2 regions of the Streptomyces sp. NBC_01546 genome follow, and region 2 is predicted to be linked to the other one. Evidence: riboswitches for the same ligand, from Rfam matches in the RefSeq annotation. Region 2 holds a riboswitch; the other holds the start of a gene.
What was found. Region 2 has a riboswitch for guanidine ahead of OHA89_RS23380 (multidrug efflux SMR transporter). Riboswitches for the same ligand answer to the same signal wherever they lie in the genome.
Positions count from the first base shown of each region.

Region 1: another riboswitch for guanidine. It lies ahead of OHA89_RS02660 (Ohr family peroxiredoxin); the one in region 2 lies ahead of OHA89_RS23380 (multidrug efflux SMR transporter).

Region 1 covers NZ_CP109379.1:503,798-509,378, reverse strand. Annotated here, with positions in the region: gene OHA89_RS02680 (PaaX family transcriptional regulator C-terminal domain-containing protein) at 1-151, shown strand, start outside; gene OHA89_RS02675 (putative glycolipid-binding domain-containing protein) at 169-744, opposite strand; gene OHA89_RS02670 (HD domain-containing protein) at 827-1,429, shown strand; gene OHA89_RS02665 (hypothetical protein) at 1,477-1,935, opposite strand; gene OHA89_RS02660 (Ohr family peroxiredoxin) at 1,922-2,374, opposite strand; guanidine-III (ykkC-III) riboswitch at 2,449-2,510, opposite strand; gene OHA89_RS02655 (AraC family transcriptional regulator) at 2,565-3,584, opposite strand; gene OHA89_RS02650 (type 1 glutamine amidotransferase domain-containing protein) at 3,804-4,577, shown strand; gene OHA89_RS02645 (membrane dipeptidase) at 4,656-5,581, shown strand, end outside.
Region 2 covers NZ_CP109379.1:5,112,440-5,118,020, reverse strand. Annotated here, with positions in the region: gene OHA89_RS23390 (ABC transporter permease) at 1-596, opposite strand, end outside; gene OHA89_RS23385 (transglycosylase domain-containing protein) at 795-3,287, shown strand; gene OHA89_RS23380 (multidrug efflux SMR transporter) at 3,292-3,612, opposite strand; guanidine-III (ykkC-III) riboswitch at 3,644-3,714, opposite strand; gene OHA89_RS23375 (co-chaperone GroES) at 3,762-4,103, opposite strand; gene OHA89_RS23370 (DUF3618 domain-containing protein) at 4,150-4,467, opposite strand; gene bcp (thioredoxin-dependent thiol peroxidase) at 4,582-5,049, shown strand; gene OHA89_RS23360 (HNH endonuclease signature motif containing protein) at 5,197-5,581, shown strand, end outside.

The DNA.
Region 1 (5,581 bases), 4.6 Mb from region 2:
GCCCCAGCCCTGGCCCGGCACCCAGGCCCGGGAGCTCGTCGCCCGTTGCTGGGCAGCCCTGTACGACCGAGAACAGGGCGAGGCCCGCCCGGTCCTCTGGCGTCTCTACGCCGGCATCACCCGAGAAGCGGCAGACCGGGCCGCGCCCTGAAAACGGCGGCTGGCGGGTCAGCGGGTGAGCGCGGTCGCCAGGGAGGGGTAGTCGAGGACCATGCCCCGGTCGTCGACCTCGATGTCGCTCTGGAAGTCCCCGGACTGGTAGCGGATCCGGGCTCCGTGCTCGGCGCGGGCCAGATGGGTGTACGTCTGCCGGTTCAAGCTGACCGTCAGGTCGGGGACCGAGACCCACGCCATCGTGAAGAGCTCAGGGCCGGGTCCCGGTTTCCGGTGAAGGGTGTGCCGGAGCACGGGCATGGTGTTGGTGAGCGGGCACAGGCCCAGGTCGCAGTCGAGCGCTCCGTCGAGATCGGGGCGTTCGGCACCGTTCACGGTCCAGCGGCCCTCCCCGTCGTGCCGCAGCTCCAGGGACTCGGTCGACGTGGCGGTCTCGACGGTGACCCCCAGACGGGTGGTCACGTAGCCGCCGGTCGTCTCCAGCTCGTAGGAGACCCAGTACGGCTCGGGAAGCAGACCGACGGCGCGTCCGCGGGCGGAGAGGGAGTCGGGTGCGAAGTCGACCCAGGCGGTGGAGTAGCCCCGGGCGGGGAGGATCTCCCAGGTCCGGGTGATGGATGCAGTGCTCATGAACCCGAGCCTAGGTGTGTTGACCGCGAGCGCTGGACGTACAGGCCGAACCCGGCCGGGTCGCACGAGTAGTGTCTGCGGGATGACCGCGACGCCTACGGACTTCTTGGCCCGTGCCCTGGACGCCCAGGGCGAGCCCCCTTTGCGGCCGCTGCCGCCCGTGGTGGCGGAACTTCTGCGTTCCCTGAGTGCCCCGCCCCGGTTGGCGGCGCACCTGCGGGCGGTTCACGACGTTGCGGTCGAACTGGTCGACTGGGTGCGGGACCGCTACCCGGATCTGGCCGTCGACCGTGACTGCGTCCTCTTCGGTGCGGCGACCCATGACGTGGGGAAGACCCTGCACCCCGAGGAGCTCGTCGGGCCCGGCTCGGCCCACGAGGAGGCCGGCCGTGACCTGCTGCTGAGCCGCGGTTTCGCGCCTGCCCTGGCCCGGTTCGCCGCCACCCACGCCAGCTGGGACGACCCCGCCGTGACGATCGAGGACCTCCTGGTCAGCACAGCCGACAAAGTGTGGAAGGACAAGCGCGTCCGCGACCTCGAGGACAGGCTCGTCACGGCGCTGGCCGGGGCGACGGGGCGGGAGCCTTGGGAGGAGTACCTCGCGCTCGACGACCTGTTCGCCCGACTCGGGGAGGACGCCGGCCATCGCCTGGCGTTCCAATCGGAGTTCCCGGTTCACGCCTGACCCGTCGCTCGGCCGCGCCCTTGACCGCGTCTCCCACCGCAGGGAGGTCACAGCCGCCAGTACGTACCCGCACGGGAATCGACGTGCACCACGTGCCGGCCGACGCGCACCACGTGGTGGTCCGGACCGGACCAGGAGCCGGTGGCGCCGTCGGCGCCGGGCAGTGGGGTCCAGATCTCCAGGAAGGTGCTGCCGTCCGGGTTGGTGCCCCGCTCGACGAGGTTCGCACCCTCCCACCCGAAGGTGCCGGCGTCTTCGCCGGGCTCGCCCGTGAGGTGGTGGAAGCGCACCTCGGAGCCGTCGAAGGAGGTCGTACCGGCGAAACCCCGGCTGTCGGCGTAGTACGGCCCGGCCTGCAGCCACACCACTTCGCTGTCCTCGAGAAGGGGTCCGCCGTTGCGGCTGATGCCGCGCCGCAGCCAGGCGCCGTGCTCGGGCACCGGGACGCCGGGGCCGCCCGGGCCGCCCGGGAAGCGGCCCGCAGGCCCGGGCTCAGGCCCGGTCATCGGCGGCGGGGTGGTCCACGGCCAGGAGCGTCAGCGGTACGTTGCCGCGTACTGCCTGCGAGTAAGGGCAGACCGCGTCCGCCCGGTGCAGCAGGGGCTGGAGGTCCGCCGCCCGCCACCCCGGCAGGCTGACGGTGAGGGCCACCGCGAGGCCGTAGCCCGCGGGCGTGTCCGTGGTGCCGAGCTGCACTTCGCAGGCCACGCGCGCGGCCGAGGCATCCGCCCCGAACTCGGCGGCGACCTCCGCGAGCGCGGAGGTGAAGCAGGCGGCGAAACCGGCCGCGAACAGCTGCTCGGGGTTGGTGGTCCCGGGAACCTTCTTGCGCGGCGGGGCGAGGCGGACGTCCAGGCGCCCGTCGTCCGTGCGGACGGATCCGGTACGGCCCCCGGCCGCATGTGCGGTCGTCGCGTACAGGCTGCGGGTGAGTGGCACGGTCATGGCGTTCGGCCCATCTTGCTCGACGACACGCTGCCCGGGTGCGGACAGCGGAAGGCGCTGCTCGTGCAGCACCTCGCGCGTCGTCGTGCGTAACCGGGTACGGCGCATCTCGTCCGGGGCCTTGGATCCGGCCGCCGGACAATCTAGCAACGGAGGCGGCCGGCCGGGGCCGCGCCCGCGGTGAAGTGCCTCACCCGTTGCCGGCCCCGCCGTGATCCGGGGACGCGGGCCGGTGCCGGCTGCGGAACGCCCCGGGAGGCATGCCCTCCCACCGGGTGAAGGCACGGACCAGGGCCGTCGCGCCGCTCAGGCCGACGAGCGGGGCGATCCGGTCCAGCGGCAGGGCCGTGGTCTCCAGCAGCCGCCTGGCCCGGCCGTGTCGGGCGGTGTCGAGGAGCGCGCGCCACGACGTGCCCTCCGCGTGCAGGGCCCTGCGCAGGGTCCGGACGCTGAGGTTGAGCTCCTTGGCGGGACCCTCGGGGCCCGCGTCCTCGAGCACGGCGTGTTCCAGCCACTGCCGTACGCGCCCGGCGACGGTCCCGGCCGCGGACAGCTGGCGCAGGAGCCGGTCGGCGTAGGCGCGGTGCAGGGCGTTGAGCGCCGGATCGTAGAGGGGGCGGCGCCTGTCGAGGTCCTCGTTGGCGACCGTGATCGCGTTCTCCGGGGCCTCGAAGGTGACGGGGCAGCCGAGGACGCGGGCGTAGGGCTCTGCCGAGCCCGTACGGGGGTGGGCGAACGACACGGCCAGGGGCGCCCAGTCGTCGCCGGAGATCCAGCGGGCCGCCCGCACCATGATGCTCACGATCGCCTCCACCTGCTGGGGGTGCATGGCCGCCGGGTCGACGGTCGGCCGGTAGCAGATCCGGCTGACGCCAGTGCGGCGGTCCAGGTTCACCGTGCCCGCCTGGCTCACCAGGGGGTGGTAGCGCTCGGCCGCCAGCGCGGCGTCCGCGAGGCTGGCGCACGTGAGGATGAGGTGACCCAGGATGTGCAGGCCTTCGGGCCGCATACGGTCGCCCACGAGGAGCCCGGTGTGCGGGCCGGCGCCCTGGGCGCCGAGCACCGCGTCCCACAGGGCGCGCATCTCGCCGAACTCCAGCCGGTCCGTGGGCAAGGCCCAGGAGCCGGACGCGCCGGTGCCCTCAGCCGTGGCGCTCAGGACGGCGAGGGCGTAGCACGCGGTGACGGAGGGCGGATCGATGGCTGACACGTCGGTCAGTCAATGCGCGCGCACCACGCCCGTCAACACCGTCCGTGGGACGGCCGCCCGGAAAGGCCGGTTCCGGAAGTCAACGGATTGGCCGCCCGAGTGAATGACGGGGCCGCGAGCCGCTCCTAAGGTCGGCCTTCGGACACCGAGGGGATCAGGGGCCCATGGAGTGCCGGGGGACGGTGCTGCCCTGATCGCCACCGCTCAGAGGAGTACGCCGTGATTCTCTTCCTGCTCCCCGCAGGCGACTACGACCCCACCGAGGCGGCGGTGCCCTGGGCCGCACTGCGGGACGCCGGCTTCGAGGTGCGGTTCGCAACCCCCGGCGGGAAGGTCGCGCTCGCCGACCCCCGGCTCACGGACCTCGGCTTCTCCTGGCTGTCGCCCTGGCTGATGACCCGCCGCGCCGAGCTGGCCGCCTACCGGCGCCTCACCGAGGACCCCCAGTTCCTCGCCCCCTCCTCGTACGCGGATGTCGATCCGGCCGACATCACGGGCCTGTTCGTACCCGGCGGCCACGCCACGGGCATGCGGACGCTGCTCGAGGACGCCACCGCCCAGGGGCTGTTCGCCCGGGCCTTCACCCAGGGGCTGCCGGTCGGGGCCGTCTGCCACGGCGTGCTGCTCGCCGCCCGGGCCAAGGATCCGGTCACCGGGCGTTCGGTCCTCCACGGCCGGCGGACGACGGCTTTGACCTCCCTGCTGGAGTTGACCGGATGGAACCTCACCCGGTTCTGGCTGGGGCGCTACTACCGCACGTACCGCACCACCGTGCAGCAGGAGGTCACCGCGGCGCTCGCCGATCCGAGTCACTTCCTCGCCGGCCCGCCGCTGCCCCTCCGCGACACCGCCGCCCGGCCCGGACGCGGGTTCACCGTCAAGGACGGCAACTACGTCTCCGCGCGGTGGCCCGGCGACTGCCACCGCCTGGCGGCGGACTACCTGACCCTGGTCCGTGCCCATGCGGCGGGAGCAGTGCCCCGGTCGGGTTGAGTCCGGCTCGCATCGCGCAGGCCAGGCGACCGAGAACCATCTCCGAATTGTCATGAACGCATCGTGAAAGGGATGGGGATGAATCGACGAAGAGCCTTCGGACGAGGCCGGTACCTGTTCAGAGGCAGGTACCTGTTAATCGGCCTGGTCCTCGCGCTGGCCACCCTGCTGCTCGGCCCCGCGGCCACCGGCGCGGCGGCGGACCCGCAGTGGTGGGAGCCCGTGGCGCGCCCGGCCCCGGACTCGCAGGTCAACGTCACGGGGGAGCCGTTCACCGGGACCGACGCCCAGGGCCGGGTCCGCGGATACGTCGACGCGCACGTCCACCTGATGTCCAACGAGGGCTTCGGGGGACGGCTGGTCTGCGGAAAGGTATTCTCCGCGGCGGGGGTCGCGGACGCCCTCAAGGACTGCCCCGAGCACTACCCGAACGGCGTCCTCGCCCTCTTCGACATGATCACCAAGGGCGGTGACGGCAGACACGACCCGAACGGCTGGCCGACGTTCCGCGACTGGCCGGCCCACGACTCCGCCACCCACCAGCAGACCTACTACGCCTGGGTGGAACGGGCCTGGAGGGGCGGCCAGCGGATCCTGGTGAACGACATGGTCACCAACGGAGTCATCTGCTCGCTCTACTTCTTCAAGGACCGCGGCTGCGACGAGATGACCGCGATCAGGCTCCAGATCCAGAAGACGTACGAACTCCAGGACTACGTCGACGCCATGTACGGCGGCGCCGGCAAGGGCTGGTTCCGGGTCGTCACCGAGGCCGCCCAGGCGCGCAGGGTGATCGAGGAGGGCAAGCTCGCGGTCGTCCTCGGGATGGAGACCTCCGAACCGTTCGGCTGCAAGCAGGTCTTCGACCGAGCGCAGTGCACGATGGCCGACATCGACCGCGGCCTGGACGAGCTGCACCGCCTCGGTGTGCGCAGCATGTTCCTGTGCCACAAGTTCGACAACGCCCTGTGCGGCGTCCGGTTCGACTCGGGCACCCAGGGCAT
Region 2 (5,581 bases):
AACACGGTCAGCGGCAGCAGCACCCCGGAGAAGAAGATCGCGACGACGTTCGCCATCAGATTGACCCCGGACCCGTCCATCAGCCAGAACGCCGCCAGCCCCAGCAGATAGCGCAGCGCGAAACTCACCGTCAGCCCGAGCACGACGGAGACCAGGAAGAGCAGCCAGCGCAACGGATCGGCGGGCAGCGCCAGCCGGAACGCCAGCGCCCCGACCGCCAGCGGGACCACGCCCCGCCCCGCCAACTGGAAGGCGGCCCGCCCCAGGTCGGCCGCGAGCCACCACATCTGCAGGTCCGCCGGCCGGTACAGGTCGACGGCGATGTCCCCCGTACGGACACGCTCCTGGAGCTCCTCCTGGAAACCGCCCCCGATCAACGCCCCGGCGGCGAGCAACGACTGGCTCACCCACACGAAGGTCAGGGCCTGCGCCTGGTCGTAGCCGCCGAGTCCGGGCCGCTCGTCCCACAGCGCGATGTACGTGTACGCGACGATGAAACCGAACACGGTGTTGGTGAACACACCGGCCGCCGTCGCCGTCCCGTAAGTGGCGTAGCGCCGGAATCCGCCTGCCCCGACAGCCAGGTAGAGCCGCACCCGATCACACGCTCTCTGACGCACCGTATCCCTCCGTTTCCCACGTCGTTCCTACGTCGGCCAAAGCGCGCGAGCTTAGTGCGGAGGGGCGAGCCACGCGACCGATTTACCCCCGTCCGGCGCGTAATCACCGGTCATCGGGTAGACACCATGAGGTACAGAAGTGGATATTTCGCACGGCGTCGAGGAGTCCTGGAGATGAGCGACCAGTCACCACCCCCGGGCTGGACCCCTCGCGACCCGGACACACCGCCCGAGGGATCGCCGACACGACCGCAACAGCCCGGCGCGGCACGGAGGCCCGGCACGGCACAGGGGCCGCCCGGCACGGCACCGAGGCCCGGAAAGAAGGCCCGCCGGAAGCGGACCGGCTGGCGCCGCGCCCTCCCCACCTGGCGCATGGTCCTGGGTGCCGTCCTGCTCCTCGCCCTGCTGCTCGGCGGCGCCCTCGTCGCCGGGTACCTGCTCGTGGACATTCCGCCGGCCAACGCCGCCGCGACCGCGCAGTCGAACGTCTACCTCTACTCCGACGGCTCCCAGCTCGCCCGCGACGGCGAGGTCAACCGCGTCAACGTGCCGCTCTCACAGATCCCGCGGACCGTCCAGGAGGCCGTACTGGCCGCCGAGGACCGGGACTTCCACTCCGAACGGGCAGTGGACCCGAAGGCGATGCTCCGCGCTGCCTGGAACACCGCGACCGGCAAGGGCACCCAGTCCGGTTCGACGATCACTCAGCAGTACGTCAAGAACTACTACTTGGGCCAGGAACAGACGATCAAACGGAAGGTCAAGGAGTTCTTCATCGCGATCAAACTCGGCCGCGAGAAGTCCAAGAACTACATCCTCGAGGGATACCTGAACACCAGCTACTTCGGCCGCAACGCCTACGGCATCCAGGCCGCCGCCCAGGCCTACTACGGCAAGGACGTCGCCAACCTCACCACCGCCGAAGGCGCGTACCTCGCCACCCTCCTCAACTCTCCCAGCGCCTTCGACGTCGTCTCGCACCCCCAGAGCCGCCCCCGCGCCCTCGCCCGCTGGAACTACGTACTCGACGGCATGGTCAAGAAGGACTGGCTGCCGGCGGCCGAACGCGCCACGACGAAGTTCCCCGAACCCGGCAAGGTCCGCGCGGCCGCCGGGCTGTCCGGCCAGCGCGGGTACCTCGTGGAGGCCGTCAAGGACTACATCACCGAAAACAAGATCCTCGACGACAAGACCCTCGCCGAGGGCGGCTACCGCATCACCACCACCATCGACAGACGCCGCCAGAACGCCTTCGTCGAAGCCGTCGACAGCCAGATGGTCGGCAAACTCGACCCGGAGAAGCGCAAGGCGGACCGGGTGGTCCGGGCCGGCGGGGTCTCCATCGACCCGGCCACCGGCAAGGTCGTCGCCATGTACGGCGGCATCGACTACACCAAGCAGTACGTGAACAACGCGACCCGGCACGACTACCAGGTCGCCTCCACCTTCAAACCGTTCGTCTTCGCCGCCGCCGTCGAGAACGACTCCCGCACCCAGGACGGCCGCCGGATCACCCCGAACACCGTCTACAACGGCGACAACAAGCGCCCGGTCGTCGGCGGCCGGATCCGCTTCGCCCCCGAGAACGAGGGCCAGGTCTCGTACGGGAACATCACCGTCAACACCGCCACCGACCTCTCCGTCAACGCCGTGTACGCACAGATGGCAGTCGACGTCGGCACCCGCAAGGTCAAGGAGACGGCCGTCGCCCTCGGCGTCCCCGAGGACACCCCCAACTTTGAACCCGTCCCGGCCATGGCGCTCGGCACCCTGCAAGCCAGCATCCTGGACATGACACAGGCGTACGCGACCCTCGCGGACCACGGCCGGCGCACCCCGTACACCTTCCTGGAGAAGATCACCAAGGAGGACGACACGATCGCGCTGCCCGAGCGCGCCGCCACCCAGGCCGTCAGCCGCGAGGCCGCCGACACCACCACCTCCATGCTCGTCAGCGTCGTCGACAACGGCACCGGCACGGCGGCGCTCGCCGCCGGCCACCCGGCGGCCGGCAAGACCGGGACCGGCGAACTGGACCGCTCCGCCTGGTTCGCGGCGTACACCCCGGACCTGGTCACGGTGGTCTCGATGATGGGCCAGGACCCGGACACCGGCTCCCTGGAGTCGCTGTACAACGCCCTCGGGGAGTCCCGCATCGGCGGAGGCGGCTACCCGGCGCGGATCTGGGCCGCCTACACGAAGACGGCCCTGGAGGGCACCGACCCCGTCGACTTCGACCTGGAACTCCAGCCGGGCGCGGCCCAGCCCCCGCCGTCGCCGCCGTCGTCGTCGACCGAGTCGGGCGAGCCGGAGGAGACACCGGACGGCGACGGCACGCCGACCGCCCCGGCACGGCCGAGCCCGCCCTTCCCGCCGACCCGGCCGAACGGCGGGCAGAACAACGGAGGCCAGGACAACGGAGGCCAGAACCAAGGCGGGCAGAACCAGGGAGGCCAGAACAACGGTGGCCAGACCCAGGGCGGACAGACGCAGGGCGGACAGACGCAGGGCGGGCAGACCCAAGGCGGACAGACCCAAGGCGGACAGACCCAGGGCGGACAGACCCAAGGGGGCACCACTCAGGGCCAGACCACCCAGGGCGGGCAGGGCACGGACGGCGGCGCCACCGGGGGCCGGCGCCCGCCGTCCGCGTTCCTGGAATGACAGGTCAGTGACCGGAGGTCATCTTCAGCCCCACCACGGCGACCAGCAGCAGACAGATGAAGAAGATCCGGGCGGCGGTGACGGGCTCACCCAGCACCGCCATACCGAGCACGGCCGCACCGGCCGCGCCGATGCCCACCCACACCCCGTACGCCGTACCGATCGGCAGCGTCTTGGCGGCGTACGAGAGCAGCACCATGCTGGCGACGATCCCGGCGCCCGTGAACACACTGGGCCACAGCCGGGTGAAACCTTCGGTGAACTTCATCCCGATCGACCAAGCGACCTCGATCAGACCGGCGACGAGCAACAGAACCCAGGCCATGACGGCACCTCCGAGACATCAAGCGATACGGGGTGCGTCGTCTTGTCGTACCCGGTACGGCGCGTCTCGTCGGGTTCCCCTCAACCGTAGCAAAGGGTAGCGAAAAGGGCTGGTGACCTCGGCCACCAGCCCCGTCCACGAATCAACGGTCAGAGATAAAGGCCCGTGGAGTCCTTCGACCCCTCCAGCCGCTCGGCGGCAACGGCGTGCAGATCCCGCTCGCGCATCAGCACGTACGTCGCACCCCGCACCTCGACCTCGGCCCGGTCCTCGGGGTCGTACAGCACCCGGTCACCGGGCTCCACGCTCCGTACGTTCTGCCCGACCGCGACCACCTCAGCCCAGGCCAGCCGCTTGCCCACCGCGGCCGTCGCCGGAATGAGGATGCCGCCGCCCGAGCGGCGCTCGCCCTCCGGCAGGTCGGACTTCACGAGCACGCGGTCGTGCAGCATCCGGATGGGCAGCTTGTCGTGGGTGGTGTTCTCGCTCACGTCCCGAACCTACCTGCCCTCGTAAGACCCGCGCTCCGCAGGGTCATCAGCGCTTGCGCCGCGCCGCGACCACGAGCAGCCCGACCACACCGGCCGCGAGCAGCGCGACGGGCACGATCCGCCCGACGCGCGGGGCCCCGTCGTCGTGGCGCAGGCCGTCCTTCATGTCCGTCACGAGACGGTTCGCCGCGACGAAGGCTCGCCCGGCGGTGTTGTCGATCGTGGAGGCGACCCTGGCCTTCGCGTCCCCGATGATCGTCTTCGGGTGCATGCGCACGCCGATCTCGTCGAGCGTCTCGGCGAGCTGCTCGCGGCGGCGAACGATGTCCGCCTCGATCTGTGCGGGGGTCCTGGCTTCCGGCACCGCGCTGCCTCCGTCGTGGTCGTGGGTCGTCCGTGGGGGCGTAGTCCGCCATGAACAGTCTGTCAGCAGCTTAGTCTCGTGCCATACCGATCCCCTCGTGAGGAGACTGCCGACATGAGCGAGCGACTTCAGCCGGGCGACACCGCCCCCGCCTTCACCCTGCCCGACGCGGACGGCAACGAGGTCTCGCTGGCCGCCCACAAGGGTCGCAAGGTCATCGTCTACTTCTACCCGACCGCGATGACGCCGGGCTGCACCAAGCAGGCCTGCGACTTCACGGACAACCTGGACGTCCTGGCGACGGCCGGCTACGACGTCATCGGCGTCTCCCCGGACAAGCCGGAGAAGCTCGCGAAGTTCCGCGAGAAGGAGCACCTGAAGGTCACCCTGGTCAGCGACCCGGACAAGGAGACCCTGACCGCCTATGGCGCGTACGGCGAGAAGAAGCTCTACGGCAAGACGGTGACCGGGGTCATCCGCTCGACGGTGGTCGTCGACGAGGACGGCAAGGTCGAGCGCGCCTTCTACAACGTCAAGGCCACGGGCCACGTAGCCAAGATCATCAAGGACCTGGGCATCTGACCCGCCCTCTCCCGAACGGAGCGGCCCGCACCCAACCGGTGCGGGCCGCTCCGTTTATCGGACGAATTGAGCCGTAACCGTCCGACTATCGGTCCGTTACTCCGTACGAGGGCCGCACGCGCGGCCGGTACACGGAGGGGGACGCGGATGCCGATCAGTCCGTACACGAGGGAACGCCTGGCGGAGGCGGCGAGTGCGTCGCGCACGCTGACGGAGGCGTTGGAGCACCTGGGGGTGGATCCGAAGAGCGGCTCGCGGCGCTATCTGCACGACCGAATGCGGAAGCTGGGCGTGGACATATCGCACTTCGAGCAGGACGGGGTGAAGTGGACCAGGGAGGTGCTGGCTGAGGCGGTCGCCGCCTCGACGACCATGTGCGACGTGCTCCGGCGGCTCGGCCTCGACGTCGTGGGCGGGCACCACACTCACATCACCCGCAGGGTGAGGGCCTTCGGCATAGATACCTCGCACTTCAAGCTGCCCTCGCCTGCCGGTCGCACCAAGGTCCGCCGGAGCCCGGAGAACGTTCTGG